Regions from separate parts of the Bacillus sp. ISL-46 genome, predicted to be linked through region 1. Evidence: riboswitches for the same ligand, from Rfam matches in the RefSeq annotation. Region 1 holds a riboswitch; each other region holds the start of a gene.
What was found. Region 1 has a riboswitch for S-adenosylmethionine ahead of J7E67_RS12765 (homoserine dehydrogenase). Riboswitches for the same ligand answer to the same signal wherever they lie in the genome.
Positions count from the first base shown of each region.

Region 2: linked by a shared signal. The riboswitch ahead of mtnW (2,3-diketo-5-methylthiopentyl-1-phosphate enolase) and the one ahead of J7E67_RS12765 (homoserine dehydrogenase) in region 1 are both predicted to bind S-adenosylmethionine.
Region 3: linked by a shared signal. The riboswitch ahead of metK (methionine adenosyltransferase) and the one ahead of J7E67_RS12765 (homoserine dehydrogenase) in region 1 are both predicted to bind S-adenosylmethionine.

Region 1 covers NZ_JAGGQR010000019.1:40,821-53,029, reverse strand. Annotated here, with positions in the region: gene J7E67_RS12825 (metal-dependent hydrolase) at 1-104, shown strand, start outside; gene J7E67_RS12820 (YfhJ family protein) at 133-402, opposite strand; gene J7E67_RS12815 (small, acid-soluble spore protein K) at 530-706, shown strand; gene J7E67_RS12810 (YfhH family protein) at 764-1,090, opposite strand; gene J7E67_RS12805 (SDR family NAD(P)-dependent oxidoreductase) at 1,177-1,854, shown strand; gene recX (recombination regulator RecX) at 1,863-2,672, opposite strand; gene J7E67_RS12795 (TIGR01777 family oxidoreductase) at 2,749-3,657, shown strand; gene J7E67_RS12790 (YfhE family protein) at 3,777-3,911, shown strand; gene J7E67_RS12785 (YfhD family protein) at 4,041-4,232, shown strand; gene J7E67_RS12780 (glycosyltransferase family 2 protein) at 4,322-5,011, opposite strand; gene J7E67_RS12775 (glycosyltransferase family 2 protein) at 5,048-5,656, opposite strand; gene J7E67_RS12770 (glycosyltransferase) at 5,686-6,894, opposite strand; gene J7E67_RS12765 (homoserine dehydrogenase) at 7,163-8,401, opposite strand; SAM riboswitch class I at 8,506-8,617, opposite strand; gene J7E67_RS12760 (GNAT family N-acetyltransferase) at 8,709-9,380, opposite strand; gene J7E67_RS12755 (GNAT family N-acetyltransferase) at 9,400-10,062, opposite strand; gene J7E67_RS12750 (carbon-nitrogen hydrolase family protein) at 10,083-10,943, opposite strand; gene argH (argininosuccinate lyase) at 11,062-12,209, opposite strand, start outside.
Region 2 covers NZ_JAGGQR010000027.1:94,300-106,508, reverse strand. Annotated here, with positions in the region: gene J7E67_RS15560 (MFS transporter) at 1-731, shown strand, start outside; partial or broken gene J7E67_RS15555 (hemerythrin domain-containing protein) at 758-1,087, opposite strand; gene J7E67_RS15550 (hypothetical protein) at 1,253-1,600, shown strand; gene J7E67_RS15545 (ferredoxin family protein) at 1,741-2,025, opposite strand; gene J7E67_RS15540 (FAD-dependent oxidoreductase) at 2,025-3,320, opposite strand; gene J7E67_RS15535 (electron transfer flavoprotein subunit alpha/FixB family protein) at 3,313-4,344, opposite strand; gene J7E67_RS15530 (electron transfer flavoprotein subunit beta/FixA family protein) at 4,379-5,203, opposite strand; gene J7E67_RS15525 (ZIP family metal transporter) at 5,598-6,332, shown strand; gene J7E67_RS15520 (aspartyl-phosphate phosphatase Spo0E family protein) at 6,392-6,634, opposite strand; gene J7E67_RS15515 (1,2-dihydroxy-3-keto-5-methylthiopentene dioxygenase) at 6,906-7,439, opposite strand; gene J7E67_RS15510 (methylthioribulose 1-phosphate dehydratase) at 7,470-8,099, opposite strand; gene J7E67_RS15505 (2-hydroxy-3-keto-5-methylthiopentenyl-1-phosphate phosphatase) at 8,093-8,767, opposite strand; gene mtnW (2,3-diketo-5-methylthiopentyl-1-phosphate enolase) at 8,764-9,975, opposite strand; SAM riboswitch class I at 10,047-10,155, opposite strand; gene J7E67_RS15495 (pyridoxal phosphate-dependent aminotransferase) at 10,239-11,414, opposite strand; gene J7E67_RS15490 (carbon-nitrogen family hydrolase) at 11,533-12,209, shown strand, end outside.
Region 3 covers NZ_JAGGQR010000077.1:383-9,431, forward strand. Annotated here, with positions in the region: gene ytkD (RNA deprotection pyrophosphohydrolase) at 1-370, shown strand, start outside; gene J7E67_RS27740 (ABC transporter permease) at 395-1,201, opposite strand; gene J7E67_RS27745 (ABC transporter ATP-binding protein) at 1,182-1,958, opposite strand; gene J7E67_RS27750 (ABC transporter substrate-binding protein) at 1,979-2,944, opposite strand; gene J7E67_RS27755 (alpha/beta hydrolase family protein) at 3,119-3,913, shown strand; gene J7E67_RS27760 (DUF2584 domain-containing protein) at 3,951-4,193, shown strand; gene pckA (phosphoenolpyruvate carboxykinase (ATP)) at 4,237-5,823, opposite strand; SAM riboswitch class I at 6,071-6,210, shown strand; gene metK (methionine adenosyltransferase) at 6,411-7,610, shown strand; gene asnB (asparagine synthase (glutamine-hydrolyzing)) at 7,926-9,049, shown strand, end outside.

The DNA of each region.
Region 1 (12,209 bases):
CCGTCGTTCAATTAGATTGTAACTTAAATCCAATTAGCTCCTATACGGGGTGGGTGTTCAGTGAGAAGAAATTACGAAAGAAATTAAGTATAATTCCAAGTTAAAAAGCGGTGACTTTGTCACTCGCTTTTTTTAATTTAAACTATTCTTTTCCTGATTTAAATAATCCTTGTATTTTGGGTTTGTTGCTGCAAATTCATGCAGTTTATCACCGTAGTTTTCTATCCATTGTTTGACAATTCTTTCTGCTATTTCACTGCCCATATATTCCCTGCCTGCTTTTGCATAAGTGGTTTCAAAATCATCCCAAAGAAGTTCAACCCAGGTTCGTGCCTGGTTAGACGAGAGTTTGTCGTTTTTAGCTAATAGCAGTTTTGTTAATCTTTCATGATAATCGTTCATTCATCCACCTCATTGCCAATTTCTTTTAACATAACCTATTTAATAAAAGCAGATACTATCTTTACGTGGTAAGCATTGAGAATGCTTTGCTTTTCACGTGTTCTCATTCCCTTGATGGAGGTACAGCATGAGAAATAAAGCAACGAATTTCCCAAATCAAAATAATAACAAGCTCGAGGGAGAGCCAAGAGCAAAAGCAGAATATGCTTCAACAAGAGCAGATGGCACGATTAATACCCATCCACAAGAGCGGATGCGTGCTTCAGGCGAGCGCGATGATGAGTCGCCACAGGTTTATAAATAAACTTTTCTATCTGTAAAAACAAGACAAGCCAGAGGTCTTATTCTCTGGTTTGTCCAATTATTTTTTTGGCTGATTCAATAATGAGATTGGCAACGCTTCTTCTTTTCCCTCTCCTGCAAGTCGATAACCCCAAGCAAACACACCATTCATATAGTCAATTTTAAAATATTGTCCTGGGTCCCCGTCTATTTCATAAATTTCTCCAGGTTTAAACGAATGAGGGTCAATCAGGTATGCTCTCGCCATTTGAACCTTTCGTTCGAGCACGGCAAACTCATTGACCATTCCCATTTGTTCTGCTTTTCTGGCTTGTTCTTGGAGTATGCCAATTTCTTGTCTTAATTCATGTTCTGACATGGTACTGTAGCGTTTCTCCTGTTGCATTTGAATTCACTCCCCTTATAACTTCATTTTAGTATATTATAATATAATAAATAAAGGATGAACTAATATACAAAGGAGATTTTAGAATGAAAACGATCATTATTACTGGGGCAGGCTCTGGTTTAGGTAAAGAATTAGCGCATCTCTTTTCGCAAAAAGGCTATCACCTTTTGTTAACAGGGCGGAACTTTGATAAATTAACAACTACAAAAGCAGAAATTGAAGCAAATGGAGGAAGTGCTGATATCCTTCCTATAGATATTGGAAATGCGAAAGATGTTTCGAAAAAAGCTGAAGAAATTAGTCATACATATAATATATACGGATTAGTTAATAATGCTGGAGTTGGGCATTTCGGTCCATTTGTGGAAATGAATGAACATCACATTACTGAAATGATCAACACAAACGTTTTAGGAACTCTTTTGATGACCAAAGCAATATTACCTCTGCTGTTAAAGACTTCGGAAGGACGCATTTTGAATATTATTTCAACAGCAGGCTTGCGTGGAAAAGTGAATGAAGCGGTTTATGTGGCTAGTAAATTTGCAATTAGAGGCTTTACAGAGAGCCTGCAGAAAGAATACGAAGGGAGTGGGATTAAATTTAATGCGGTGTATATGGGCGGAATGGACACACCGTTTTGGGATAATAGTGACCATGTCAAAGATACCTCCCGTTTCCGCTCACCAAGGGAAGTTGCCGAAATGATTATCGAACAAATGGATCAAGATTCCATTATTATCGAAAGTAAAAAATCATGATGCTTTTGTCATGATTTTTTACTTTCTGATAAGTATCTTTCGATGAGCTCGATCGGGAACCCTTTTCGATATAATGCTTGTTTCATCTTTTGTTCATATTCAAATCCACTGTATTTACTAAATTTTCGATGGGCCTTCTCACCTTGGAATCTGATTGCCTCCATTTCCTCATCCATCTCGTTGTTCATCCCGACATCATTAACAGCAATATTAATGACTTCATATGGATAACCTTTTCTAAGGAGCAGATTCTCAAGTTTCTGTTTTTGAATTTTTAATGATTCCTTTGTATTCTTTTCGTAAAACTTTGAACTTATTTTGGTTGCTTTTTCAATCTGTTGCTCGAGAGGATATTCCTTTAGTGCATGGTTGAGAATCCCTTCTACTATTCCCTTTTCCTTTAATTCCATTTTTATTACATTGGGACCTTTATCAGTGGTATTGGCTTGGGTTCGTACATAGGCCAACGCGAATTCCTCGTCATTTATGTATTTCTGTGCAGTTAATCTATGAAGAATTTCATTGATGACAGGTTCATCTATTTCCTTTAATACAAGATAATCTTTTATTTCTTTTTCCGATCTCATTCTTCTAGCTAAGTAATGAATGGCTTTGTTGTATGCTTTGCGAATGTCGTCTTGATACTGAATTTCTACGAAGGAAAAATCATCAAGCTCCATTCCTTTTTTTAATTGAAATTTGATTAGAACATCACTGTCGACACTAAAGGCAAATTCCTCACCCTTACCGTAATCCATAAAAATATTGAATCGATCCTGAGTTTTCTGTTGTGTGGTGATCTTTGTTATAATGGCCACGTTATTCACCTCATCAATACTTTACCATATTCCTCATTATCTATTGTAAGATTAAACGTAAAAGGGGGCGGGAAAAATGAAAATAACGATTGCAGGCGGAACAGGCTTTGTAGGGAAAGCACTTACGGAACACCTGTTGAAAAACAATCATGAGATAATTATTTTATCAAGAAAATCGATTGAGACAAATCGTACTGTTGGAATTCGATATGTCGAGTGGCTAAGTGATATTTCAAGCCCCATTCATGAACTCCAAGATACTGATATTTTTATCAACCTTGCAGGCGAATCGATTAATAGTGGACGTTGGACCGTAAAAAGAAAAGAAAAGATTCTAAACAGTCGCTTAGAGTCTGTTCATGCACTGCTAGCCATTATAAATAAATTAGATACCAAACCAAAGGCACTGATCAATGCAAGTGCAATTGGGATTTATGGTACATCCTTTGATAAAATTTTAACTGAAAAAGATAACCATGGCTTTGGGAATGATTTCTTGGCAGAAACAGTTAAGCAATGGGAAATCGAAGCTGGAAAAGCCAGCCAATTAGGGATACGTACTGTCTTTTGCAGGTTCGGAATCATCCTTGATAAATACCAAGGGGCTCTTCAAAAAATGGCAATCCCTTATCAATCATTTATCGGTGGTCCCATTGGAAATGGACGTCAATGGATGTCATGGATTCACGTGGAGGATGTGGTCAAAGGAATATCCTTTATTATCGAAAATGAACAAATGGATGGTCCCATCAATTTCACTGCACCGAAACCGGTAACGATGACTGAGTTTGGAAAAACACTTGCAAGCGTATTAAACCGTCCTCACTGGCTCCCGGTCCCAAGTTTCGCACTGCATCTTCTGCTTGGTGAAATGAGTACATTGGTGGTTGATGGACAAAAGGTATTACCGAAAAAGCTTTTAGAAAATGGCTATCAATTTGCGTATTCAGATTTACATTTGGCATTAGAAAATATATTTTCTTAAAAAAAGTATCATTCCTTTCTTAAAAGGTAAAAATGGAAATAAGTACATAACGTGCTTTTATTTTTTACCACATAGCTTGATGACGATTAACTAAAAAAATGTTGAAAGGAATGAGCAAAATGGCGGAAAAGAAGAAAAAAGATAAGGATCGAGGCAAATACTCATTAACCAGTATGCAGGAAGTCTCATATCAAAGAGAATTTAAAATGGCAGACCGGGCAGGCGGATACCACGACAAAAAAACCAGACTCTAGTTTGACCACAGTTACGACCATATAGCTCTGCTGAAGTATTTTCCATTCATGGTTACCTTTCTAATTGTAAATGATATTAAAGGGAGCAATTCGGCTCCTGCAAGCCTACAATGAAAGGGGTTTTTAGTTATGGGTCGTATGCATAATAGTGGCACTGGTAATAGTAACAAAAGCTCACTTCCACAAACACCTAAGAACCTAAAAATAACTGATGGAAATGACGTTGAATATTCTGCAGAATTTGCAGACCATTCCGACCTTGAAGCACAAGCACGTGCTAACGCAGCGAACCAGCGTGTAAAATCGAGAAGAAATAAATAAGTTTAAGAAAAGCGGTAACAAAAAAGAAGCAGGGCAGCCTGCTTCTTTTTTATATGATAAAGGAGGAAAGGCGAGCCACTGCTCGATCCTCAAATCGCGGCTTTTTTTGAGACTAGTGATTGGAAATCTTCTGTATAGGTGATTAATTCTCCCCATTCCATAAGATCCTTATCAGCAATCTTCCATGTATGTTTTTCGGTATCATGTCTGATGACTGCAAAATGAAAACGTTCAGTTGAATAGACATTAAAGCCCTTCTCTTTACATTGATCAATGAAAAAGTAATCCTCCGCTCGATTTACTTTTTCAAATTGAACTTGTTGGAACACGTCTTTTCTAAATATTAATGTCGCTCCAGCAACAGTTTCTGTGATTGAATTCTCACTACCTGCTACATGGATCAGCGCTTTTTCACTTTTAAAATAAATATATAAAGAACTTTTTCCGATAATAGAAATATCTTTATTTTTAAAAGCATCCATCGAACTTTTAATGTAGTCAGGCCCGTAATAATCATCGTCATCAAATTTTGCAATAATATCATGACTTGCTTTCATAATCCCAAAATTTAAGCAGTCACCTAATGTTGCTTTTTCGTGTAGTTGATAAACCTGAACATTACGATATTTCTTTGCCTTTTTGATCCATCTATCAATATTCATAGAATCCTTGTTAAGGATAATTATCAACTCTTTATCCTTCCAGGATTGCTGTTTATAATTTTTGAAAACATTTTTAATATTCTCTTCTCTTATTGTACAAGTAATAATGGATACCACACTTTCACTCCTTCAAACTAGTTTGGGGAATCTTTCCTATGAGTTCAATACCTTTTCCAAAAGGTAAGTTAAATTTGGAAACTTTTTTAAGCCTTTGATAGAATTAATATCCTCTTGAAGCTCTTTTCTAACATCAGAGCCAAATCCTGCAGCTCCTAAGATATTTAAGTGACGGATGTCAATTTGGAGTAAAAGGACAATTGTTTCAAGTATGCGGATGAATTTTTCTTCGAATTTTTGAAACCGTTCCGGATAGGATTGAACAAGTAACTTATATTCGCTCAATACCTTATTCATCGTTAATAAATCTGCAAGACCTGAAATCTCTAAGCCAAGAATAATCACGTCGATGTCAGGATGCTTTAAAATAAATCGTCCTAGGTTGCTAATTGCCTCTTTCCATTTACTTTCGCCAATAGGATGTTCTTGATGATACGTTGTCAAATCGTTTCTAACAATATATTTGGCACCCATTTTATATAAGCGATACCCTAATTCCCAATCCTCGTATCCGTAACCGACAAAATCTTCATCGAATAACCCTGCTTGAATAATAAACTCTTTACGCATGGAAACATTCCCTGTAAGAAATGCCATCCATGGAAACGCAAACCCTTCTAAGTCAACAGCAAAATTGCTGGTAATCGATTGGAACCACGGGTATACTGCAACACCTAAATCCTTGAAAGCTTTTCTTGCAATATCGCTTTTTCCAGCAACGGGTACGGCTCTTTACATGGATACTTAAAGTTTTGAATCCTCGAATAGACCTTCTGATTATTTTTTGTTAAAGTTGAGATTTTGTTTATTTCCTTTCGAGTAAATTCAGGAAAGATACATGAGTATATGACTTTTGAATGCATGGCCCCTGACAAAATAAGGTTATTTTTTGATTGGTGGTACTTATAATGTTTTTCAACAAAATCAGATTCAGTTATCATTTCTGCATCTAGAAAAATAAGAATATTCCCTCTTGCTGAACGAATGCCCAGATTTCGGACCTGTGATCTTCCAAGATTCTTTTTATTACGTATATATTTAAAATGATATGGAGGAGAATAGTCCTTTAGTTTTTCTTCCGTTTGGTCAGTTGAAGCATCATCAATAAAGATTACTTCCATTTTTGAAGGATTGAACGTTTGGTGTTCAAGTGAGAGGAGTGTAAATAGATTTAGTGGATATTTATTTAGGGAAGGAATAATTATACTGACTTCAATATCTTGGTTCTTATTTACTTGTGTCTTTTCAATTTGTTTCTCATTAGAGCCTAGGTCCTTTTTATCTTGGGAGTTTTGTTTTTTTGTATTTACCTTTTGTGTTTCTCGTTCATTTACAGGCGGTGTTGGCCAAACACCATACAGCCCTGCTTCGCTTCCAGTTAGCTTTTTATTCAAATTATCATTAAGATTTTGTTCTGTTCTGCAGTGGCCCCATAGCCTAATCTCGTTGATATCCCCATTAAAGAATAGACCTGGTTGCCCACCAATCATCCCCGATGGGTAGATATAGGTTTTAAGGCTTCGTTCACCCTTTTTTACAAACTTACCATTAATGTATAGCTGCGGCTCTCTATCATCATAGACAACAGCAATATGAATAAGATCATTAATTATTGCTTCATAGACTAACACCGCATATATATTTTTCTTGGCATGTTCATAGATCGTAATTCCATTTAGTCCAACTGAAACACTAACCCCTGCATCATTATCGGACACCCCATATCCAGGTCCAATGATATAATTTTTTCCATTTACATTTGCCGGCTTATCGCGTGATTGTTTATCGATAAGATGAACGCTTTCAGGCAATACCCAAAACTCATAGGTGAATGTATTTTTCAGATTCGTTAATAAACGTCCATTTAAGCTATTCCCTAACATGACGCACCTCTTCAATTTACTTTTATGAATAACTAGTCCATTTGATCGAGCTTTTACACAATATGAATACTATTTGATTTTGACTAGACTTATCCCCAGTTTTAGGGTGTTTGGTTTGCTTTTTTTTAAGATATTAATATATCCCCTACACATAAGAGAGTAGAAATTGTTAAAACAAAAAAAGAGCTCCAAGGGGCTGTTGACAATTTGTCAACAGCCCCTTGAAAGCTCTTTTTTACGGGAACAAATGCTAGTTACATCTTTTAACCTAGAGGTAAGCTAAAGTTACTTCTTTATTCTTACTTTCTGTTTCATACTCCCCTATTATTTGAAAGTAACAAGACGCCTTCTGCTGATTAATTAACTGTTCTAATTCTTCCCTAGTCGCCTGGATAATTGCTATCTCATCAGAAGCTTGAGCTACCCATGTAATCAAAGGGTTATTATAATTCTTTGAGAGACCTTGAATTAACCATAATTCTTTTTCGTTCCCTTTTTTCTCTCCATCACATGCTGCTGTTGTTTTTGTGATATTCTTATTTGACGACCGATTTTGACAGACATAGACCAAATCTTCAATAACAGCACTTGCAGTAGGATACATCCCAGCTCCTGGTCCTTGCAAAGTAATACTACCAACAATATCAGAGTGAATATTTACAGCATTTTCTACGCCTTCAATAGAATAAAAAGGATGAGATTTCCCAACAAGGACTGGTTTAACCTCTGCGTTAATTTGACTACCTGTCTTACTAATACTTGCAATATGCTTAAACCTTAATCCCATCTTTTCTGCTGTTTCAATTAACTCTCTTGTAATCGAGGTAATGCCCGCACGCTCGACATTCTTCCAATTGGGTTGTTCTCCAAAAGCAATTCTGCTGAGAATCATTGTTTTATAAAAAGCATCAAATCCCTCCACATCGTTGGTTGGATCCACTTCAGCATACCCCTTCTCTTGCGCTAAAATGAGGGCATCAGCAAATGACTGCTTCTTCTCGCGCATTTCCGTTAGTATAAAATTCGATGTCCCATTAAGAATTCCTTGGATGTGACGAACTCGGTTAACATTTAATAACTGCCTTAAGGTTTGAATAACCGGAATACCACCCGCAACTGTTGCTTCATAACCCACCGAAACATTATAATTCTCAGCTAACTCGAGCAGTTCATTCCCGTGGTGTGCAAACATTTCTTTATTCGCTGTGATTATGTGGCAACCACTTTGTATAGCTTGTTTTAAAAAAGTAAAAGGTTGTTCTTTGTCGACGATTGCTTCGACAACAACATCAAGTTGAGGTAGATTAAGAATTTCGGCAAAATCTGTAGTTATTAAAACATCTTCCCTTATGTCTCTGGTTTTTTGTTTATTTTTTATTAGTACTGCAGCCACTTCTACTTTTCTCCCTAAAACACTAGTAAGTTCCTCAGCGTGGGATTGTATTGTTCTATAAACACCTTCCCCAACTGTACCAAAACCTAGAATTGCCACTTTAATGACAGACATGTATTCCACCCCTTAAATAATATTAGACATGACCAATTGGTTGTTTATTTTAATATCATATAAATAAGAAAAACCCTCTTCATAAGAAGAGGGTAGATTTCCTCCTCTTATCTGTCAGGTTAAAAATAACCTGCAGGAATTAGCACCTTTTCAAGAATTACCTTGATGGTTGCCGGGCTTCATCGGGCCTAGTCCCTCCGCCGCTCTGGATAAGAGTTTTATTTAATTATTTCATTAAATATCCAAGATATAAAAGAATTCTAGTTGATTCCTTTGTAATTGTCAATATTATTTGAAATTTCTTTTTTTACAATGGTAATAGGGATACCTCTTCCTTGTCCCCCAAACGGTCTATCATTTCTAACCACTCCTCCGGTTTATTTGAAAGAATGGAATAATAGGTGGTTAGAAAATCCTTTACAAGGTTTGCTGGCAGTGAGTCAAGTTCATCAGCTAATGGCATGAAACATAAATCAAGCCCTGTTACAACTTCCCCATTGTTTTCCCAGGAAGGATGAACATATGAAAAATCTATACGTTTATAGCCCAAATGGGAAAGAACTTCGCGGCGGATATATGGATCCATAACCCTTACTCCACCAAATTCGTGATCTTCCACCCGGTACGGATCATATATTTCTGCGAACATGCCGAATAGCACTTGTCCATTTTCTTTAGCTAATTGTTGTAAATCCTTTAACCGGTTTTGAGCTAAAAAACGTCCAAGGCTTAGCCCAGGTTGACTGATGATCGTAAAATCTGTCATGGCAATATTCCAATCCGGATAATAACGATATTCGGTTGCACCTAAGACTTTATCGCCATCGACTGCTACAAACACGCGAATACTCGGATCTTCTAATGGCTCTTTCCATAACTCATATGCTAGTACTTCTTCTGGGGGAAAAATTTCTCCCATTAAGTTATGAAGCCTTCTAAAATTCTGATCATCTATATTGGTAATTCTAATATATTCCATTGAGATACATGCCTCCCATTCATTTAAAAGGATTTTTCCATTCCATTAATGTTGCATAATTGTAGGATTCTTCATCCTCGAGATAGTTTTCAACAATTCCTAATGGCACACGGCTGCAGCGCAACAAGAAAGTGATGACAGGATCCTGTATATCCCCTTTAATTATCGCAGCTAAATATTGCTCAGGTGTCAAGCTATCAGCTGCTTTATAATATCCTGGCATTCTACCGCCGCCTAGTAATCGATCCAAACTTTTTTCAATCACAACATGGTACATAGCCTGCATCAACAATTTTCCTAACCCTAGTTTACGGTACTTCGGACGAACACTGATATCGACGATATACAAGGTATTACCCTTTGGATTATGGTTGCGTATGTATCCATGGTCTGTGATTTCTTCCCATGTATGACTTTTATCGTCTGGATCAAAGTCGATAGTTAAGCCGGTAAGTGACCCAGCCAATTCACCGTCCACTTCAACACACAATGCACCTTCTGGAAACAAGGTCACATGGTTTGTTAATTGCTCTTTATTCCACCATAATTCTGATGGAAAAGGAGGTGGGAAGCACTCAGATTGAATTTTGATAAGATTGTCAAAATCCAGTTTTGAATAATTGCGAATGATAACCGGCACAGGCCGATCTTGGTCATAAACAAAAAATTCACTTCGGTACAAGGAAACACCCACCCCTTAGTTTACTTTTCCCAATCTGTATATAAATCGGTCCTTCGATCACGCCAGGTTGTAACAGAACCACGTTCCCTTACTTCAGATAATAAATTTAAATCTAGGTCAGCTGTCACGATCATTTCATCGTTAATTTCCCCTTCAGCCAAAATGCCTTTTGGAGGAAATGGTATATCATTTGGAGTAATAATTGCGGCCTGGCCAAAATTAGCCCGCATAAAATCCACAGTTGGCAGTGTACCCACTGTTCCCGTTAAGACCACATATACTTGGTTTTCAACTGCACGAGCATGGCTGGTATACCGAACTCGATGAAATCCATGACGGTCATCTGTGCAGGATGGACAGAAGATGACATCCGCACCTTTGGCCCTTGCCATGCGTACGATTTCTGGAAATTCAATATCATAACAAGTGAGGAGGGCAATTTTCCCTTTTTCTGTTTCAAATATTTGAAAGGAATCCCCAGGTGCCATATTCCATTCATGGACTTCAGTTGGTGTAATGTGAAGTTTGGCCTGCTCCCCAATTCTTCCATCTGGATAAAATAAATGGGCGGTATTATACAACTTACCATCCTTTTCAATTACCTGCGTTCCCGCAATAATATGAATGTTCGTTTTTTGGGCAAAATTAGAAAACAACTCTCGATACTGTTCGGTAAAACTTGGCAGATCATTGATTGTTAGGCTTTGACCTTGGCCATTACCAATCGATAATAACTGGGTCGTAAAGAACTCTGGAAAGAGGACAAACTCTGCACCAAATTCTTCAGCAGTTTTTATGTAGTGCTCACATTGTGAAGCAAATTCCTCAAAGGATTGAATCGTATGTAAATGGTACTGCACGGCAGACACACGAATTTTCATCATTTTCCTCCTGTCATTTGTAAAAATTCTCATGGGAAAATTATCTAATATTTTAGTTTTTAATACAAATTTTAAAGACTAAAAGCCTGCCAGTTGGCAGGCTTTCAAAATTTCATATTTATCGCTGCAGTTTTCCCTCAGCTAACTGGATTTGCTTTTCCACTTGCTCTGGAGCCGTTCCCCCAAAGCTATTTCGGACACCAACAACATGCTCAGGAGCTAATACAACATAAATATCTTCCTCAAATAATGGACTAAAGCCTTGATATTCTTCGAAGCTCAAATCAAGCAAAAATTTGTTAGACTGAATCGCATATAAAACAATTTTTCCAATAACTTCATGTGCATCACGGAAAGGCAGACCTTTTCTTACCAAGTAATCAGCAATATCTGTGGCATTAGAAAAGTCATTGTTAATGGCCTTACGCATCACGTCTTTATTTACTGTCATCGTTTCAATCATTGGTGCTAATAACATTAAGGAACCTTCAAGCGTTTCAACCGTATCAAACATGCCTTCCTTATCTTCCTGTAAATCTTTGTTATAGGCGAGTGGCAGACCTTTAAGAACGGTGAGCAGTCCGATTAAATTACCATATGTCCGTCCGGTTTTTCCACGTAGCAGCTCAGGTACGTCTGGATTTTTCTTTTGCGGCATAATACTTGAACCTGTGCAAAACGAATCATCCAACTCGACGAACTGAAACTCCTGACTCGACCAAATGACAAGCTCTTCGGATAATCTGGAAATATGGGTCATGATTATGGAACCAATCGATAAAAACTCAAGGATAAAGTCGCGATCACTGACAGCATCCATACTATTAGGATAAACCGTTTCAAACCCCAACAGTTCCGCGACACGTTCACGATTGATCGGAAACGTCGTTCCTGCCAATGCCCCTGAACCAAGAGGTAACCAATTGATACGCTTCAAACTATCAATCAATCTCTCTTTATCACGTTCAAACATCCAAAAATAAGCCATTAAATGATGGGCAAAGGATACAGGCTGGGCACGCTGCAGGTGAGTATATCCAGGAATTAGCGTTTGGACATTCTCTTTCGCCTGCTCAATTAATGCCTGCTGGACATCTTCTATTAATTTAATCAGCTCAGTTGTTTTCGTTCTTAAGTATAGATGCATGTCGGTGGCCACCTGATCATTACGGCTTCTCCCTGTATGGAGCTTTCCTCCCACCGGACCAATTTTTTCTATTAATAACTTCTCAATATTCATATGGATATCTTCATCTTCAACTAAAA
Region 2 (12,209 bases), on a different contig from region 1:
TTCCACTGGGGCAGATTGGTGCATCCTGGTTTACGATTGTGGCAGCACTAGCTGTGATTTTATTAATTTATATTGCAAATTGGTATAATCACAGGTTGATAGCTTCCCCAAATATACTAAAGAAAAAGAGATCTAGCTCATCTAACAATGTAGCAATAACTAAAGAGGTAAAAAATACCTTAGCATTGATTTTATTATTAATTTTTGCAAGGACTTGGTATTCTTCTGGAATTACCAACTTTTATACCTTTTATGCGATAAAAGAATATGCCCTTACGATTAAGCAATCACAATTATTCCTGTTCGCTTTTTTAGTTTCCGGTGCCGTCGGTACTTTTTTTGGAGGTCCTCTTTCAGATCGGTTTGGAAAAAAAACAATCATTTCCTTTTCAATGTTAGCAACGATTCCTTTTTCAATTTTAATTCCACAGGTACCACCAACGTTGGCATTTATTTTCTTAATACTTACTGGGTTTATTTTAATGACTAGTTTTTCTGTAACGGTAGTATATGCACAGGAATTAGTCCCGGGTAAAATTGGGACGATGTCTGGATTAACAGTAGGACTTGCGTTTGGAATGGGTGCAATTGGTTCTGTAGGACTCGGTTATATAGCAGACTGGATTGGATTACAGTCGATGATTACATGGCTCGGTGTACTTCCGATTTTAGGCTTAATTGCGTTTCTCCTTCCAACTGACCAAAAGGTTAAAGAATGGAATCAAAAGTAAAATAGGATGGGCCAGAGGCCCATCCTTTATTTTATGTCTTGGATTTTACGGTATAATTCTTCCTTCTCCTCTTCTGTAAGCATTCTTTCAGCCATTGGGAACAAAACATTTTCCTCTTTGGAGAAATGCTCTGTTAAGATAAAGTAGGCATTTTGAATTAGTTCAGCTGTTTTTTTCGTTTCTTCCGTAGATACAAGACCACTTTCTGCTTTTCCAAGAAATTCTCCAATATTTGCTTTTGCCTGATCATGTTCATATTCCATAACAGCTATTGGTCCAGATGTCGTCCCGATATATACACCCATCATAGGAAAAAGAACGCCTTCTTCTCTTTCTGAATGAGGGTCCAATGCTGCTTTAAATTCTTTTACTTTTGTAATTAATGCAGCAAATAGGTTATGAATTTTTGACAGTTTCATGAAAACTCGTTAATTTTTTTAAAAATTTTAACATTTATCACACAAAAAAAGTTTAAATGTTTCATATAATAGAGATAGAACATAAAAGGGAGGGAAAAAAATATGAAAACCCCAAATTATCACGACTTTTATCAAAAGGCATTAATACCCATTGGTGTAAATGACCTAGTTTCCTTACAGGAATCCGCAGCATACTACCCTAACTCACCTTCGACACATTGGCTTATTGCCGTAGAAGGGGTACAACTCCCACAGTCAAAAATATACTATCATTGGAAAGTAAGTATATATCCTGCCGATAGTGAAGGTGATTTCAATTGGAAAAAACCATATTATTGCTCACCGAGTATGGAGTTAATGGATCATGCGAACTCATTTGCATCTTCGCTTGTCACAGCCAGCAAAAACGATAAACTTTCCTCAGCTACCATACTAGAGAAAATAAGCTAACCCCCTAAAAACTTACCTTCTGCTTCACCTTCTTTTTACGTTCACTTGTGAAATAACCCACATATAGTATTATTAAAATATCTACATAAATTAAGGAGCTGTTTGCATAAAACGCAAACAGCTCCTTTTTTATTTCCAATTTACGCTAAACGGAATACAATCCCGTGTCCGCCTTTTGGATATTCCCATTTAATGTTCTGGTATGGGCAGCCGATCCGGCAGCTTCCACATTCATGGCATCCTTCGTAGCCAACCTGCATCCGTGTTCCTTCCCACTTATAAACCTCCGCTGGGCAAAATACTGTACAAATTTTATCGGGACATTTTGTCATGCATACGTCATGATCCATCACGGTCAAATGAGACTTTGTATCACACTTAAAACGGAGCAGATACTGTTTTTCCTCGATATTCTTCGTTGACATTATTTCACCGCCTTCCAAGCACGATAGATATCTTGCAATACTCTAATTGTTCCTCTTTCCGCAGTTACACTCTTCATTATTTGTTTTTGTTTTTCACGCTTAGGAGTCCCATCAACTGTAAAGAATTTGCTCATCGCTTTATTCATCATTGGAACATATTCATTAAAGTATTGTGGGTATTTCTCAAACGTATGTGCAGCATCCTTGTACTTCTCTAAATCCTTCATTATGAAACTACTATTAAGCGCGTCACGGTAGCTATTTAAGCTTGATTCACTGAAGTCCCCACTTTTATGTGCCTGAACTACGGCTTCAGCAGCCATCTTTCCTGATGACATCGCCATGTTCGAACCTTCACGATGAATGGCATTTACTAGCTGTGCTGCATCACCGACGACAATAACTCCATTACCAGCTACTTTCGGTACCGAACGATAACCACCTTCAGGAATAAGATGAGCAAGATACTCAGCAGATTCCCCACCCGCAAGCATTGGCTTGACCATGGGGTGAGTTTTTAAGTAGTCTAGAAGCTCATATGGCTTGATTTTCGCTTTTATCATGCTCGATAGTGTTGTACCAACTCCGATATTCAAGCTCTCTTTATTCGTGTAAACAAAAGCGGTTCCAAGATTACCCTTTGTTGAATCACCAAAGATTTCAATTGTACAACCCTGGTTATCTTCCAAATTAAAACGGTCATTTATTTTTTCTTTTGGTAAATTAACAACTTCCATTACTGTTAAGGCTACTTCATCTGGACGAAATTCTTTATGAAAGCCTAACTGTTTTGAAAGAAGAGAGTTAACACCGTCGGCAAGCACCACGACATCCGCATATACCTCTCCATTCGGACGATCGGTACGAACCCCGACAACCTTGCCATTTTCAACGATACATTCAGTTACTACCGTTTCATTAATAAGTAATGCCCCAGCGTCTACTGCCTTTTTAGCAAACCATTGGTCAAACTGAGCCCGAAGGACTGTAAAGTTATTATATGGTTCCATACCCCATTCAAGACCTTTATAGCCGAATTGAACGACAGATTCCTTATCCATCATCCAAAAGCGCTGTTCAATGACAGGTCTCTCAAGTGGTGCTTCTTTCCAAAATTCAGGAACTAATTCTTCCATTTGTTTGCGGTACAATACTCCGCCCATTACGTTTTTTGCTCCTGGGTATTCTCCACGTTCAATAAGCAAAACGTTTAGTCCATTTTTGGCACACGTGAGGGCACATGCACTTCCTGCTGGACCTGCCCCAACGACAATCACATCAAATTTTTCATGCATAGCTTATTTCACCACCTTTTTCAGTTCTAAGCTGCTTAAATTCCTCGATAAGTTTTGGGAGAATTTCCATAGCATCTCCTACGATTCCATATGTGGCAACATCAAAAATTGGTGCATTTGGATCTTTGTTTATAGCGATAATTAAATCAGAATTTTTCATGCCGACAACGTGCTGAATTGCACCAGAAAGTGCAATAGCAAAATAAATTTTTGGTGTAACTGTTTCACCAGTTTGGCCAATTTGAAGATGGTGTGGCATCCAGCCTGCTTCAACCACATCACGAGTACCTCCAACAGTCGCTCCAATCGTTTCCGCAAATTCATAAAGGAGCTGGAAGTTTTGCACATCTCCCATTCCTTTTACTCCACAGACGATTACATGTGCATCAGCTAGATTGACCTTTTTTGTTACGTCATTCACAATTTGTAACACTTTTGTACGCATGTCTTCTTCTTGCAGTGATATTTTTTCTTCAATAATCTTACCTGTTCTTCCTGATACCGGTTCTTGTGCCTTCATTACCTTTGGTCTGACGGTTGCCATTTGCGGGCGATGTTTTTTACATAGGATTGTCGCCATGATATTACCGCCAAAGGCAGGTCTGCTTGCTTCTAGTAATCTATTATCAACATCCACATCAAGCATTGTAGTATCCGCAGTTAATCCTGTGTTTAAATCTGTTGCTACGGCACTAGCTAAATCTTTACCGTTTGGTGTTGCGCCATAAAGGATAATTTCTGGCTTATATTTTTCAGCGAGGAGCATTACGCCCTTCATATATGATTCAGTACGGTAATTCTTCAATACAGGGTGGTCGACCAAGTATACGATATCTGCACCATAAGAAATAATTTTATTTGCTAAAGGTTTTACTTCATTGCCTAGTAAAAAGCCCGCTAAAGGAACTTGTAATTTATCCGCTAGTTTCCTTCCAGCACCAAGTAATTCTAGAGAAACGCCTTCTACTTTACCATCGTTTTGTTCGATGAATACCCAGACTCCCCGATAATCGTCTAGATTCATGTATATTCCCTCCCATGACAAAAGATAATCGTTATTATTTAGATGATTGGATTGTTAACAGGTCCTTTTTCTCCATCAACAACGCCATTAGCTGGTTAACCTGTTCATCACTAGTACCCTCTAGTCTTTTCCCGCCTTCTGGACGTGGTGGCGTAAACATTTTTCCAACAATGGTTGGTGAACCTTTTAGTCCAAGTTGTGACCGTTCTACATTTTCAAAGTCACTTACTGCCCAAATAATTGGTTCGTACCTTGCCGCTTTAATCATGTTCGGCATTGGCGAATAGTCGATCTCATTAATTTCTTTTTCAACCGTCAATAAACATGGAAGATTGGATTGAATCAATTCATAGCCATTGGTTAATTTCCGTTTAATAAGAACGGTGTTTTCTTTCTGATTGACTTCAGGCACTTCAATTACATTAGTTATTGGCGGGATATCCATTCTTCTTGCAATACCAGGTCCAACTTGTCCTGTATCACCATCAATCGCGTGCTTCCCACAAATAATCATGTCAACTGGGTGTTCCTTATTGATTTTTTCTAAAGCTTTCGAAAGCGCATAACTAGTTGCCAGTGTATCTGCCCCTGCAAAGGCACGGTCAGAAATTAAATATCCTTTATCAGCACCTATTTCCACACTTTTCTTGATAATATCAGTCGCTTGCGGTGGTCCCATTGATAAGACGGAAATGGTACCTCCTGTTTTTTCCCTAATTTTTACGGCCTCCTGAACTGCATGGGCATCGTAAGGGTTCAAGATGGCTGGTGCACTGCGACGGTCGAGTGTGTTGGTTTTAGGATTAATTTTAATAATTTTTGTATCTGGTACTTGTTTGACACATACGACAATATGCATGTAGGACTTTCCCTCCTCCATATGATCTGAGATTATTGAAAGCGTTTGCTTCCTATGGTTTAAAAATGCTTTTATTTACGATATATGAATCGCAACACAAGCATAGTACCAAACAGTGATAGTTTTCTTTTTTTCTTTCTCGATTTAACCTAAAACTAGTGATCATTTAATATTCTTAAAAATCTTATGCAGTAGCTAAGTAGTAGTTTGTAAAAGTTGAAGTTATTACAGTTTGTGGTAAGATATGTAGTTAATCGTGATGTGAATATTAGATAAAGTAGTACTAATATAACTATATGAAATATTAAGATATAAACAATGATAAAAATCACAGCTACTGTCTAATATTGTAGATATTTGATTTGGATTAATTGGACAAGAAAGGAGATGTGTGATGACTGAAGTTATTTTTGGAAGTGTTCTTTCGGCGTTATCTACGGGGGCAGGGGCACTAATTATACTATTTATTCCTCATTCCATTACACATCGTTGGAAGGATGTTTTATTAGCATTTAGTGCAGGAATTATGATGGCAGCTGCTACGATTGGGTTGATCCCTGAGGCATTAAGAACAGGAGGCTTTGGTTCACTTTTTGTAGGAGTTTGTTTAGGAGTATGGGTGCTGACTCTTTTGGAAAAAAATATCCCTCATATTGACTTACAGCATAACAAAAAGGGAATTCAATTTGATGAGAAGGCGTTGTTAATTATATCTGCAATTACCCTTCATAATATTCCTGAGGGATTGTCAGTTGGCGTAAGCTATGCATCCGAACAGGGGGAAACTGGAAATTTAATTGCTTTAGCAATTGGGTTTCAAAATGCGCCGGAAGGCCTACTTGTCGCATTATTTTTAATCAATCAGCGAATTAGTAAACTGAAGGCCTTCATTATTGCAACCTTAACTGGAGCCATTGAAATCATTACTTCCTTTTTAGGGTATTTTTTAACCTCATTTGTTCAAGGGCTAGTCCCCTATGGTCTATCATTTGCTGCTGGTGCCATGTTATTTATTATTTATAAAGAATTAATTCCTGAAAGCCATGGCGACGGAAACGAGCGGGTATCCACCTATGCGTTTATCTTGGGGTTGCTTGTCATGGTGTACATTATTGATATTTTTTCATAAGTAATTATTTTACTAATCGGTTGAACAAAAAAAAATATCACTCTCTTACATAATTATCATTAGACTAAAACCTTCGGCCAAATCATGATCATTTGTTTAAAGGCAAATTTAATTTCTTCATTTGGCCTGGAGATTTGGTCCATTACTTTTTGATACTCATTTATTAATTCATCTAGCTCCTGGCTATATTTTATTGTCATCTCATTGGTAAATCCCTGTGTATTGGCGCTATTTATCATTAATTCCCTTTTAGCCTTTATCTCTTCAATCATTTCATTATGGGTATTACTATACTCGCACACAATTATCCCCCTACCTCTTACTCTATTACTGTAAACAACGAAAAATTAGACTACTTGATGAATTATGACAAGAATTTTTATAAAAGTAAACACAATCGCAAAAGTAGACAAAACATTCTATTTCTTTCGTTTTTCGACAAATTCCTCAAATAAATTCTTGTTTTTACGACAAAATTCATCTAGTTTGCAAGCGCTTTATTCTATTTCACCATACTTATATACATAATAAAAAAACTGGCTTGCAATAATCTGCAGCCAGTTTTAGTATCTGTTATTGATTTACTTCTTCTTTTTCGTAAATAGGTACCCATCCCTCGGTGGTAACAAAAATCCTTACAGCAACCACTTTCCGATCTTCTTCAAGGGTAAAATAGTGCCTTGTATTTTCAGGTACAGAAATCAAGTCTCCTGGATTGAGATGTACTTCAAAGAACTCACCATCTTTACCTTGGATAACAAAGACACCGTGGCCGCTGACTATGAAACGAACTTCATCATCTGTATGATGATGCTCATTTTTAAAGTTTGTCAGTAATACATCCAAATTTGGAGTATTTTCTGATAAAGAAATGACATCTTTCGCTTTGTAGCCACGTCTAGCAGAAATATCTGCGATTTCGCCTTCAAATGCAGCTAGAATTTCTGCCTTTTCTTCATCGCTTAAAAGATACTTTTCTACTAGTTCAGCGGGAAGCTTACTAATATCCCAATTTTCATAAATAACTTCCTGCGACTCCAGAAAGCTTGCAACCTCTTCTTGTTCATGAATTTGCTCTTCTCTGGTTTGAAAAGTAATATATGCCATTCTTCATCATCCTCTCATTTTTAATATTTTTTACACTAGTTTAAACAATTGATATGGTTTATGCTCTAGTAAGCGTAATTGGTAGCGGAATAAAAACTCTGACGCTTCAAGGATTTTTTTAGCCTCAAAGGCATTTCTCCCCCATACCGTTATTCCATGGTTGCGAATCAAGATAGCTCCAGTATCTCCTGAAACATGTTCAGAAAACTTATTGGCAAGTGTCGGGATATGGGCATCATTCCGAATGATTGGTATTGTTAAGACTGCGTCCTCTTCCCACTTATCAAAAGCCTTGATCAACTCTTGGCCTTTAAATGTGACCTCACCATTATCACCATAAACTTCTGAGATCACATTATTATCAATCGTATGCACATGGAGACTGCAGCCAGCATTGGTTCGACGGTAAATTTCGACATGAAGAAGTGTCTCTGCTGAGGGCTTTAAATGTGTTTCTTCAACTGCACGGCCAAATTCATCAACGAGTAAAAAATCTTCATCTGTTCGCTTCCGTTTATCCTTTCCACTTGCTGTTACTAAAAATTGAAGCGGATGATTACTTACTTTAATCGCCAGGTTACCGCTAGTACCCATAAACCAATCACGCTCAGCTAACTCATCCTTTACATCGGCTAATTCGTTCCATCTTTCATTTAGCATGTTAGTTCATCCACCTCAATTCTTTTGTTAATCTCCTCGATACAATCGAAAAAGGAAGTAAATCCTTGATGATTGATTCCCCATTCCACACATTTTTCCTGAAGTAAATCTCTTGCTAACACAAAGTCCGCATGTTTTGCTGCCTCGAGATCGGTTACCGAATCTCCAATAACAATTTTGAAACGGTTTTCCTGAGTGTTTAATTTACGAATAATACTTGGTTTACAACATCCGCAATCATTGTTACATAATGAATCACATTCATTCGGCCATAGAATTTTTATTCTCTCGTCTGTAAAATCCGATTCATTGCAATAAACTCCATCAAATGGACCATATTTCTCCAAGATTGGATAAACAAAGAAGTCAATACCGCCACTAACAATGTAAAATGGAATACCTTTTGCACGCGCAAATTCAACAAACTCTCCAAATCCTGGGCGAATCTTTGCATTTTCAATCGCAAACTCAGTCAGTTCATCCTTTAACCTACTTGGTAATAAGGAGAATAGTTTCCCAACTCCCTCATTGATCGAAATCTCACGTGAGAGGATTTGATCTTTGATCCGTTCCCACCCTTGAGGAGCAAACTTTTCCATCATGCTAATGATGTTATCACTTTCAGTTACCGTTCCGTCAAAATCACAAAAAATCACTGGTTTTGTCATACGGTCACCTCTGCATTACCCCATAGTTTTAGTGCCGTATGGAGCTCAGGATGCTGTTTTGCACCTTCGGCTAATAATTTTCCTTTAAGATTGGTATCAATCGCTTGACGGAACGCAAGGCCCCCTCCGCGTGCACCCTCTGGATGGCCATGGACCCCTCCGCCTGCATTAATGACAGAATCATTACCGAAGTCACGAATTAATAAAGGAACCAAGCCTGGATGAATTCCCGCTGATGGAACTGGGAATGACTTTTTAAAGGCATCTTCTACGGTTAACTCACTTGCAATCGACAGTGCTTTCGTCTTCTCTAACGCCACGGTTCCATATGGGGATGGGAACAACGATAAATCAGCACCAGCATAACGAAGCAACTTTCCAAGCAATAATGAATGGGATAATCCATAAACTGGAGATGATGTAAAAGCACCACTAACTGCAGGATGTGCCATAAGCGGTAAGGCAATTTCATCGTCTTCTCTTAATTCCTGCAGGACGTCTATGCCATAGGAAAACACATTAAACAGTAAGAGGTCCGCTCCAAGCTCTGCAGCCTTCCTTGCTTTTTCCTTCAGCTGCGATGTTCTACCCGTTAGGTTAACTGCATACAAAGTTCGATGTCCTGTTTGGTCAAATACTTCTTGCAATGCCTTTTTTCCTTCGACAATTCTTTTTTCAAATGGTGTCAGCTCATTTTCAAAAAGGATTTCATCATCCTTCACAAAATCTACACCACCAAGGGCTTGTTGCTTTAATTGCTCAACTAAAAATGCGAGATCTTTACCGAGCACTCCTTTAAAGATACTCATTAAAAGCGGTCTATTATAAACGTTTAATTTCTTCCGAAGACCTTCAATTCCAAACCTTGGGCCAGGGAACTGACTCTTTAATCCATCATCAAACTGCAAATCTAGTAATTTTATTTTTCCATCTAATGAAAGCTTACCGAAAACGGTTGTTAAAATAGCAGGCAGGTCATTAGAAAAATTAATCGCTGGATAGGCTATGCGGATTAAAGATTGGTCACCTTTTTCTGCAGGTATCGTTTCAACTGATACCACACTGCCTTTATGCTTGCGTAATTGGCTTTGCTCTAGTTCAGGCAAGTTCGTCCATGAACCTACAGTTAATCCAAGTGCAATCTCTTCAGCCTTTTTGGTTGGTTTTTTTTCATCATGCAGTAAATATGTAGCAATTATTTTAGACATTCAAAAACACGTCCTTTCAAAAAACATAAAAACCTCTTCAACAAAGAAGAGGTTAGCCGCAAACTAACATCTTCTCATCTATCAGCTTGTTGCTGCAAGAATTAGCACCGTGCCTAAAACTGGTTTAAGTCGGTTGCCGGGCTTCATCGGGCTTTTCCCTCCGCCTGCTCTTGATAAGAAAACGATTCGTATTTTATAAAGTTTTTAATGTTGTTTAACTTTAATTTGCATTATCTCAAGAAAAATATAAAATGTCAATCGATTTAACAGAATATTTCCAAACGACTAATTCTTTCAACAGCTTCGGCTAATCGTTGTTCTGATGTTAATAACCCAACACGGACATATCCTTCTCCAAATTCTCCAAAGCCAATTCCCGGTGCAACCATGATATGTGCTTGTTCGAGTAAAATGTTAGCAAATTCCTCAGATGTTTTGCCCTCAGGAACTTTGAGCCACGCGAAAAAGGAACCCTTTGGCGCGGTGACCTTCCATCCCAATGAACGAAGCCCATCAATCAATACATTACGTCTTCGCTCATAAAGATCGTTTAGTTCCCGTACACAATCCTGAGGGCCCATTAAAGCCTCAGCCGCTGCCTCTTGTACAGCTCCAAATAAACTAACATAAAGATGGTCCTGTAAAAGTTCAATGCTTGAAATCACACTCTCATTCCCAACAGCAAAACCAACACGCCAGCCTGCCATATTAAAGGTTTTTGATAAAGTATATATCTCTATCCCAACCTCTTTAGCCCCTTCAACCTGCATAAAACTTATTGGTTTTTCACCATCGAAACCAATAGCACCATAGGCAAAATCATGAACAACACAAATATCATGATCTCTAGCTAGCTTAATAGTCTCATTAAATAATTCATGAGTAGCTGTAGCTCCTGTTGGATTATTAGGATAATTGAGGAACATTAACTTTGCTTTTGATAAAACAGACTTATCCAGTTCGCAATAATCCGGTAGAAAGTTATTTTCCTCTCGTAACGGCATCGTAACCATTTCAGCTTTTGCAAGAGCAACCCCAGACCAATAATCCGGGTAACCGGGGTCAGGTACAAGGATGGTATCCCCCGGATTTAATATGCATTGAGGAATTTCGACAAGTCCTGCTTTACCCCCAAACAAAATCGCCACTTCTTTATCCGGATCAATGGTCACTCCATATTCTCTTAAATAAAAATCAGCGGCAGCCTGTTTTAAATAACGATGTCCCTGAAAAGGAGAATATTTATGATTTAATGGATTCGCTGCTGCATCTTGAAGTTTTTTAACAATATGAGAAGGCGTTGGCTGATCAGGGTTGCCTTGCCCTAAATTAATCACATCAAACCCTTGTGAAATATATTCCCCTACTTTTTTAACAAGTGAAGCAAAAAATTGCTTCGGAAGACTAGTTAATAATTCTGATGGAGGAAATTGCTTCATTGTTCTCACCTGCTTAATTTTTTATAAGAATCATTGTGAAATTCTAGTCACAAATGATATAACTTTTATAACGGCTTGTAAAGAAAAAATTCCGAAATTTCAAACGAGGTGAAGATTCGTGAAATTAAAAATTTCATGTCTGCAAATGGATATCGTCTTCGGTGATCCCAATAAAAACTACCAAACTGCCGAAAGACTCATTGAAAATGCACTGACTGAACAACCCGATATCATTGTCCTTCCGGAACTATGGACAACGGGATATGACTTGACGCGCCTGAATGAAATTGCAGACCCAAAAGCAGTACAAACGATTGAATTTCTCAGAAAAGCAGCACAACAAAATCAGGTTCATTTCGTTGGCGGCTCAGTTGCGAACCGTGAAGAAACAGGAGTAAAAAATACTCTCCTCATCATCAATAAAGATGGCACGCTTGTACACCGGTATAGTAAACTACATCTTTTTAAACTCATGAATGAGCATGTTTTCTTAGAGCCTGGCGCCGAGAAGGGACTTTTTCAACTTGATAATCACCATTTTGCTGGGGCTATCTGTTATGATATCCGGTTTCCAGAGTGGATACGCGCTCACACATCCGAAGGTGCAGAAGCACTGTTTGTTGTGGCCGAATGGCCTGCACCTAGATTGTCCCACTGGAGGGCCCTTTTAATTGCAAGAGCAATTGAAAATCAATGTTATGTAATTGCCTGTAACCGTTCTGGAAATGACCCGAATAACCATTTTGCTGGTCACTCGATGATTATTGACCCGTGGGGTGAGGTTATTGCTGAGGC
Region 3 (9,049 bases), on a different contig from region 1:
GTGGCTATTGACGAACCATAAAAAAAGAGGACTTGAATTTCCCGGTGGAAAAATGGAATCAGGGGAAACTCTTGAAGAGGCAGCACAACGAGAAACCTATGAGGAGACAGGCGCAATCCTAGGTGAGCTAAAATTTATTGCTGAGTATAAATTTACCGACCCGATGAGGTCTTATGTGAAGGCTGTCTTTTGGGGAAAGGTCGCTAGGGTTGAAGAAACGACTAGTTACCACGAAACCAATGGTCCTGTTGTTGTTAAAGGTGATATATTGCAGCAGCGATTTGGGGATGATTACAGCTTTATCATGAAAGATCAAGTCGTCGAGCAATGTGTTAAACTCATTCGAAAGTTACAGAACGAAAAAAAATAGCAGAGAGCATAGGATAACAATCTGCTATTCCTTGATAATTTTTTTCTCTAATAATTCAACAAGCTGGTACATAATGGTAGCAAATACCGCGATAACCAAAAGTGATAAGAAAACAAGTGTAAAATTAAATACTTGGAAGCCATAAATGATCATGTATCCAAGTCCTCTAGAGGATACAAGGAATTCACCTACGATCACACCGACCCAAGACAGACCGACATTTACCTTAAGAGTAGAAATAATCGTTGGAAAACTCGCGGGGAGGATAGCTTCTTTGAAGCATTGCCAACGAGTTGCACCGAAAGTTTGGAGTACTTTAAGATAATTCGGATCCACCGCTTTAAATGAGGTATATACCACAATGGTGGTAATGATAATTGAGATAATCGCGCCCATGGCAATAATCGATGAATACCCAGGACCTAGCGCCACAATCAAAATGGGCCCTAATGCGACTTTCGGCATGGCATTTAAAATAACAAGATAAGGATCAAGCACCCTTGAAATCATCGGTGACCACCAGAGGATAGCAGCTAATATCGTACCCAGTAGTGTGCCTAGAATAAATCCTAGGACGGTTTCCGTTAAGGTTACGCCAATATTGCTAACTAAAGTTCCATCATGAATTTTTTCCAGGAGTAAATTCCATATCTTTGAGGGAGAACTGAAAAGAAGCGGGTCAATCCACTGTTTTTGACTAAACAATTCCCAACTAGAGAAAAAGACGATAAAAATGATCGCCTGATAAAATCCGACCCATCTTTTTTCAACCTGCAGTGATTGAATATAGTTTTTATGGAGGAGTTCAAGCTTATTCTTTTTCTCGCTCAAGAGACTCCAACTCCCTCCATATGGTTTGAAAGATACTTGAATATGCCTGATGATTTCTTGCTTCAAATGGGGATATATTTCTTAGTTCCTCCGGCATCGTAAATGTTTTATAGATTCTCCCGGGACTTGGTGAAAGCAGAAAAACGCGATCGCTCATGGCAATAGCCTCACCAATATCGTGAGTAACGAGAATAGCTGTTTTTCCAAATTTATCTAATGTTTGTGATACTAAATCCTCCAATTTAAGCTTAGTTTGATAATCGAGAGCGGAAAAAGGCTCATCAAGCATAAGCAGTTTTGGTTCTGTGGCAAGCGTCCGGACGAGAGCCACCCGCTGCCTCATACCCCCTGATAACTGCCTAGGAAGCTGTTTTTCCACCCCTGTTAATCCGATTTGGCTTAACAGGCCAAGGGCAGCCAATCTTGTTTTTTGGTTCAACTGCTTTGATAACTTCAAACCGATCAGGATATTCTCTTCAATCGTTTTCCAAGGGAACAAATAATCTTGTTGGAGCATATAACCGATTTGGTTTTTTGCGGTAGTTACCGGCTTTTTTTCTAACAAGACAGTACCTTGCGTTGGTTTAAGCAAACTAGAAATAATGGAAAGCAGAGTCGTCTTACCACAGCCGCTGGGGCCGAGGAGGGAGACAAACTCGCCCTCATCCACTGTTAATGAAATATCGGAGAGGGCCGTGGTGGCAGAGGCTTTAGTAAAATAGGTGTGATGAATATTTTGAACGGTCAAAAAGCTCATAAGAACGGCCTCCCTTTCCTTTATTCTTTTATTATCTTGTCAGCGATCTCTGTATTTACAAGTGTTTGATGATCTACTTCTTTTGGCAGTACTCCTGCTTCGTTCATGATGTTTTGTAGATTGTTCCACTCCTCTTGGTCAAGGATAGGATCTGTTGCAAAAGATCCTTGATTTTTATAACGCTCAACAACAGTGGTCATAATTTCTAAATCTGTATCTGGAAAAAACGGTTCCACCGCTTTTGAAATTTCCTCAGCATTGTGCGACGCTACCCATTGTTGAGCTTTGTAAATTGCTCGAGTGAACTTTTCAATCGTTCCCTTATTTTCTTTCATATAGCTTTCCTTGGACATAAACGTAGTATATGGTACGTGGCCAGACTCTTTACCGAAGGAAGCAACAATATGACCTTTTCCTTCTTTTTCAAAAATACTTGCCGTTGGCTCAAATAATTGCACAAATTCGCCCGTTCCAGAAGCAAAGGCATTGGCAATATTAGCGAAATCAATGTTCTGGATTAAGTTCAAATCCTTTTGAGGATCAATTCCATGCTTTTTTAAAACAAATTCACCGACCATCTGTGGCATGCCGCCTTTACGTTGCCCTAAGAAGGTTTTTCCTTTTAAGAGGTCCCATGAAAAATTATCAATCTTTTCTCTAGCAACGAGGAAAGTACCATCGGTCTGGGTTAATTGTGCAAAATTGATGACGGGGTCGTTTGCTCCTTGGGCATAAACGTAAATCGATGTTTCTGAACCAACTAGGGCAACGTCGGCCCCCCCAGAAATCAGAGTGGTCATGGTTTTGTCGCCGCCGGGTGTTGTTGTTAGCGTGACGTCTAAACCTTCAGCTTTGAAAAATCCTTTGGCTAGGGCAACATACTGCGGGGCATAGAAAATGGACCGGGTAACTTCAGCGATTCGAACTTTCTCAAGTTTCTTTGTTTCATTTTTTGTGGAGCTATTACAAGCGACAAGTGAAAACATAAGTATAGTGATGAGCAGAAAGGAGAAACTGAACTTTAACGATTTTTTCATGAAGCGAGCCTCCTTATTTATCATAAAAAATCTGGGCTAATTGCCTAAGATATCGTATGAAGAGGAGAAAAATGTGTGAATGCCTAGAGAGAATAAATTTTATAAAAAAGGGAAGTTTTGCTGATGAGCCAATACAATGATGGAAAGATTGTTGATATCACGCGCTTTCCTTCTCCAAATCCCAATATTGAATTAAAAGTAATCACTTACCTTTCCAATGGATTACGAGTGAAAGGCATGCTTGCGGAACCGATTGGGGAAGGTGAGTATGATGGATTCCTTTATTTACGCGGCGGCATTAAAAATGTTGGTAAAGTTCGACCAGCAAGGATTGCCCAGTTCGCAGCTGAGGGCTTTGTTGTTTTTGCGCCTTATTATCGTGGAAATCAGGGTGGGGAAGGCAATGAGGATTTTGCCGGGGACGACAGGGAAGACGCCTTTTGCGCCTTTTTGCTGTTAAAATCTATGCCCAGAGTACGTGAAATACATATATTTGGGTTCTCGCGGGGTGGTGTAATGGCGCTTTTGACAGGAATTGAATTCCCTGAGACCGCGTCTGTTGTCAGCTGGGGCGGGGTCAGTGATATGTCCCTCACCTATTTGGAACGTAAAGATTTACGGAGAATGATGAAGAGGGTCATTGGCGGAACCCCTCAGAAATTTCCGGAACGGTATCAAGACAGGACCCCTCTTTATCAAATAGAAAAGATCAAAGCCCCTGTCCTGATTATCCATGGTGCTAAAGACGGAAATGTTTCGGTGGAGCACGCGTATCGTCTTGAAAGAAGGCTGAGGTTAGTAGAAAAACCAGTCGAAGCATGGTATTTTAACGAATTTACACATTACTTCCCACCAGCAGTAAATAGAAAAGTCGTGAATGATTTAACGAAGTGGATGAAAAGTCACCGTAAAAGATGATAATATATAGGTATTACAAGTAGAGGAGCGGATGTTTATGGGTATGCCTCTTGAGTTAAATACGATGATTGTAACTAAAGGTAGAGAAAAACGAGTGGAGGAAAACGTCTTTTTGCTAGAAAAAGAAGGGTACAGACTTTATCCAATTGAGATTCCGATTGATGTAAGAAAAACAATCGATAGTGATTCAAGTGGTACCGCATTGATAAAAAAAGTCGAGTTGCAAAATAACAGCACGACCATAACCTATCAATTAATATCATTAAATTCGACTAACTAATGAGATTAGAAAGCCCATATCGAATCGATATGGGCTTTCGATATTATGCTATTGGTCCGCCTTTTTCTTCAATATCACGTGAAACATTAGTGAACTTTTTAAAGTTTTCGCGGAACTTTGCGGCTAATTCCTTTGCTTTCTTTTCATATGCCTGCGAATCCGACCAAGTTTTAATCGGCTGTAGGACTTCGTCTGGTACACCTGCAATATGGAGCGGGATATTTAATCCAAAGATCGCGTCCTTGACAGTCTCCACATGGTTTAATTCTCCCTCAAGAGCGGCTTCAACCATAGCGCGCGTGTAGGAAAGTTTCATTCGATTACCGACCCCATATTCGCCGCCGGTCCAGCCAGTATTGACAAGAAAAACATTGGCATTGTGCTCAAGTATTTTTTCACCGAGCATTTCTGCGTAACGAGTCGCAGGCAGCGGCAGGAATGGAGCACCAAAGCAAGTGGAGAAGGTAGCTTGTGGTGACGTTATTCCACGCTCTGTTCCGGCTAGTTTTGAGGTGTAGCCACTTAAAAAGTGATACATTGCTTGTTCCTTTGTTAATTTTGAAATTGGAGGCAAGACACCGAATGCATCAGCGGTTAAAAAGACAATCGTATTTGGATGGCCAGCGATACTTGGTTGAACAATATTATCAATTGCGTCAATCGGATAAGCGGCACGTGTATTTTCGGTCAACGTTCCATCATCATAATCAGAGATTCTTGATTCCTGATTCAATGTTACATTTTCTAGGACAGTTCCAAAGCGGATGGCATCAAAGATTTGCGGCTCCTTTTCACGAGAAAGATTGATACATTTTGCGTAGCAGCCCCCCTCGATATTAAAGACACCATTGGAGGACCAACCGTGCTCATCATCACCAATTAATCGACGATTGGAATCCGCTGATAAGGTTGTTTTGCCAGTTCCAGACAAGCCAAAGAATAAAGCAACATCGCCTTCAATCCCAACATTGGCAGAACAGTGCATCGAAAAAATATTGTTTTCAGGCAGTAAATAATTCATTACAGAAAAAATCGACTTTTTCATTTCCCCTGCGTATTCTGTACCACCTATTAAAACAATTCTTTTTTCAAAAGAAATCATAATAAAAGCTTCCGAGTTGGTACCATCGATAGCCGGATCTGCCTTGAAATTAGGTGCAGAAATAACGGTAAATCCAGCATCATGGGCAAGTAGTTCATCATCCGACGGGCGAATAAATAACTGGTGTACAAATAAATTTTGCCAAGCTAATTCATTTACCACTTGGATGGATAAACGTGATTTTTTATCAGCACCCGCAAATCCTTTAAAAACAAAAATCTCATTTTTCTGTTGTAAATAATTAATGACCTTTTGATAAAGCTTTGTAAAAACCGGCTCTGAAATTGGTTGATTGGTAGTTCCCCATTCAATTTTGTCTTTAGTTGAATCTTCTAAAACAATGAATTTATCCTGTGGAGACCGGCCAGTATACTTTCCAGTAGCGACACTAATTGCTCCCGTAGAAGTTAATGCTCCTTCATGACGGGTTAAGACTTTCTCAACTAATTGAGGAACAGATAATTGCACATGAACATGACTTTCATTTAACAATTGATTTAATTCATTAGGAGTATCAACAGAATTCATTTAATGAGACCTTCCTTTATTTCGTTTTTAGGTTGTTAATAATATAAAAAGTATAACACATTAGCTGAATTGATGTATCCTATTTAACTGGATTTATATATTATAAAACTTTAATTGAAGATATAAAAAAAATTTATAAAAGATACTAACATATTTCGTATATTTCCCATTTTGTTGAAAAACATTTCTTAAAAAATTCATTGACATTGTTGGGCAGTGTGATATTATTCTAAGTTGAACGGATACTCTCTTATCCTGAGCTGGTGGAGGGACAGGCCCAATGAAACCCAGCAACCTGCAGTATGAAAAGATTGACCACTTAAAAGGTCCTTTTCAGGATGCGAAGGTGCTAATCTGACGCAAGGCTTTGACCTTGAACGATAAGAGCGAAAGGCCCGGAACAACCTTTCCTCTCTGGTAAGGTTTTTTGTTTTGTATAAGTCCTTTATGAAAAGAGTCTCTAATAAAAATCCTTTGTTTATTACATACTAAGGGAATGAGTACCGTATCAAATTCTCGATGTTTAAGGAAGTATTCCTGTAACCTTCCTAAAACCTCGATTATCTCATATTATAGGAGGAATTCAGATGTCAACAAAACGTCGTTTGTTCACTTCTGAATCAGTTACTGAGGGTCATCCTGATAAGATCTGTGACCAAATTTCTGATTCCATTTTAGATGCTATTTTAGCAAGGGATGCTAATGCCCGGGTTGCGGCTGAAACTTCAGTAACAACAGGACTAGTGCTAGTAGCAGGAGAAATCACCACATCTACCTACGTGGATATTCCAAAAATTGTTCGTGAAACGATTAAAAACATCGGCTACAATCGGGCGAAATTCGGTTTTGACTCAGAAACCTGTGCTGTTTTAACATCTATTGATGAACAGTCTCCAGATATCGCGATGGGTGTTGACCAAGCTTTGGAAGCGCGTGAAGGTCAAATGTCTGATGAACAAATCGAAGCAATTGGTGCAGGGGACCAAGGTTTAATGTTTGGTTTTGCTTGTAATGAAACAAAAGAGCTTATGCCTCTTCCCATTTCACTAGCGCACAAACTTGCTCGCCGTTTAACAGAAGTACGTAAAGATAAGGTTCTTGATTACTTACGTCCAGACGGAAAAACACAAGTAACGGTTGAATATGATGAGAACGATAAACCAGTACGCATTGATACGATTGTTATTTCCACTCAACACAATCCTGAAGTTGAGTTAGAGCAAATTCAACGTAACTTGAAGGAATATGTTATTAATCCGGTAGTTCCAAAAGAATTAATCGATGAAAAGACAAAATACTTTATTAATCCAACCGGCCGTTTCGTTATTGGCGGACCACAAGGGGATGCTGGCTTAACAGGTCGTAAAATCATCGTTGATACGTATGGTGGATATGCTCGCCATGGCGGTGGTGCCTTCTCTGGTAAGGATCCTACAAAAGTGGACCGTTCAGCTGCCTACGCAGCACGTTATGTTGCCAAAAATATCGTTGCTGCTGGCCTTGCTGATAAGGTAGAAGTTCAACTTGCCTATGCAATTGGAGTTGCTAGACCCGTTTCGATTGCAGTTGATACGTTTGGTACAGGTAAATTGAGCGAAGACGTGTTAGTTGACCTAGTAAGTGAAAACTTCGACCTTCGCCCTGCAGGTATCATTAATATGTTGGATCTTCGTCGCCCAATTTACCAACAAACAGCAGCTTATGGTCACTTTGGCCGTACAGATGTGGATCTTCCTTGGGAGCGCACAGATAAAGTAGAAACATTACGCCAACAAGCAAATCTATAAATAGAAAAGCAAAAGCGCCTTGGCGCTGGAGCTAGACAATACAAAGGGAGTTACATACTACATGTAACTCCTGTTTTTATTCGTACGTCTATTTACCTGTACAGTAACAAATAATTGAAAAAATGAAGTGTTTAAGCAGGTCTAAAGAAGTGAAAAATGATGATATTAAATTTGCCTATTGTTCACAGTGCAAATTTTATAAAAAAAGTGGTAGTATTAGAGAGTATGTTTTTCTGTCTAGCTCCAGCGCAAGGCGTTTGCGCTTTGGAGCAATACGTCCTTTTAAAGGATATTTAGAATGAGGTGAAGTACATAATGTGTGGTTTTATCGGTTGTGTACACGACAAAACACAAAACTATAGTGATGAGCAAAAACAACAATTTAAAAATATGAACGATATTATAACTCATCGGGGGCCGGATGATGATGGTTTTTATTATGATGATCATATCCAATTTGGGTTCCGCCGTTTAAGTATCATTGATATTGAGAGTGGTCATCAACCGCTTACGTATGAAAATGAACGCCACTGGATTATCTTTAATGGTGAAGTTTATAACTATGTAGAACTGCGCGAGGAACTATTGAGCGAAGGATTAACCTTTTCAACTAGCTCCGATACCGAAGTTATTATTGCACTCTACAGCCATTTGAAGGAAAAAGCCGTCGAAAAACTACGTGGAATGTTCTCCTTTGTCATCTGGGATAAACAAGAACAAACTCTTTATGGGGCGCGTGATCCGTTCGGGATTAAACCGTTTTTTTATTTTGAAGATGGTGAAAGAACATTTTTTGCCTCTGAGAAAAAGAGTATTCTATTGGGGCTCGAAAATGATGTTCTTAACTATGATTCCTTGCAGCATTATTTGACCTACCAATTTGTTCCTGAACCAACCACCATGTCTGATGGTATTAAGAAATTAGAGCCAGGTCATTTTTTTACCAAAAAGATTGGCTCACCAATGGAAATCAAAAGATATTGGAAAGCACACTTTAAACCAGTTCACAAATCAGAACCTGATTTTATCAAGGAAATTAAAGATGTCCTGTTCGATTCTGTAAAAATGCACATGCGCAGTGATGTTCCAGTAGGCTCATTCCTTTCTGGCGGGATTGATTCTTCGATTATTGCATCGATTGCAAAAGAATATCACCCTGCGATTAAAACCTTTTCGGTAGGTTTTGAGCATAATGGATTCAGTGAAATTGATGTCGCAAAAGAGACAGCTGAAAAGCTTGGTGTCGAAAATATCAGCTATGTGATTTCACCGCAGGAATATATGAATGAAATTCCAAAAATCATGTGGCATATGGATGATCCGCTGGCAGACCCTGCTTGTGTCCCGCTTTATTTTGTTGCCCGTGAAGCGAGAAAACACGTAACCGTTGTTCTTTCAGGTGAAGGTGCGGATGAATTATTTGGCGGCTACAATATTTA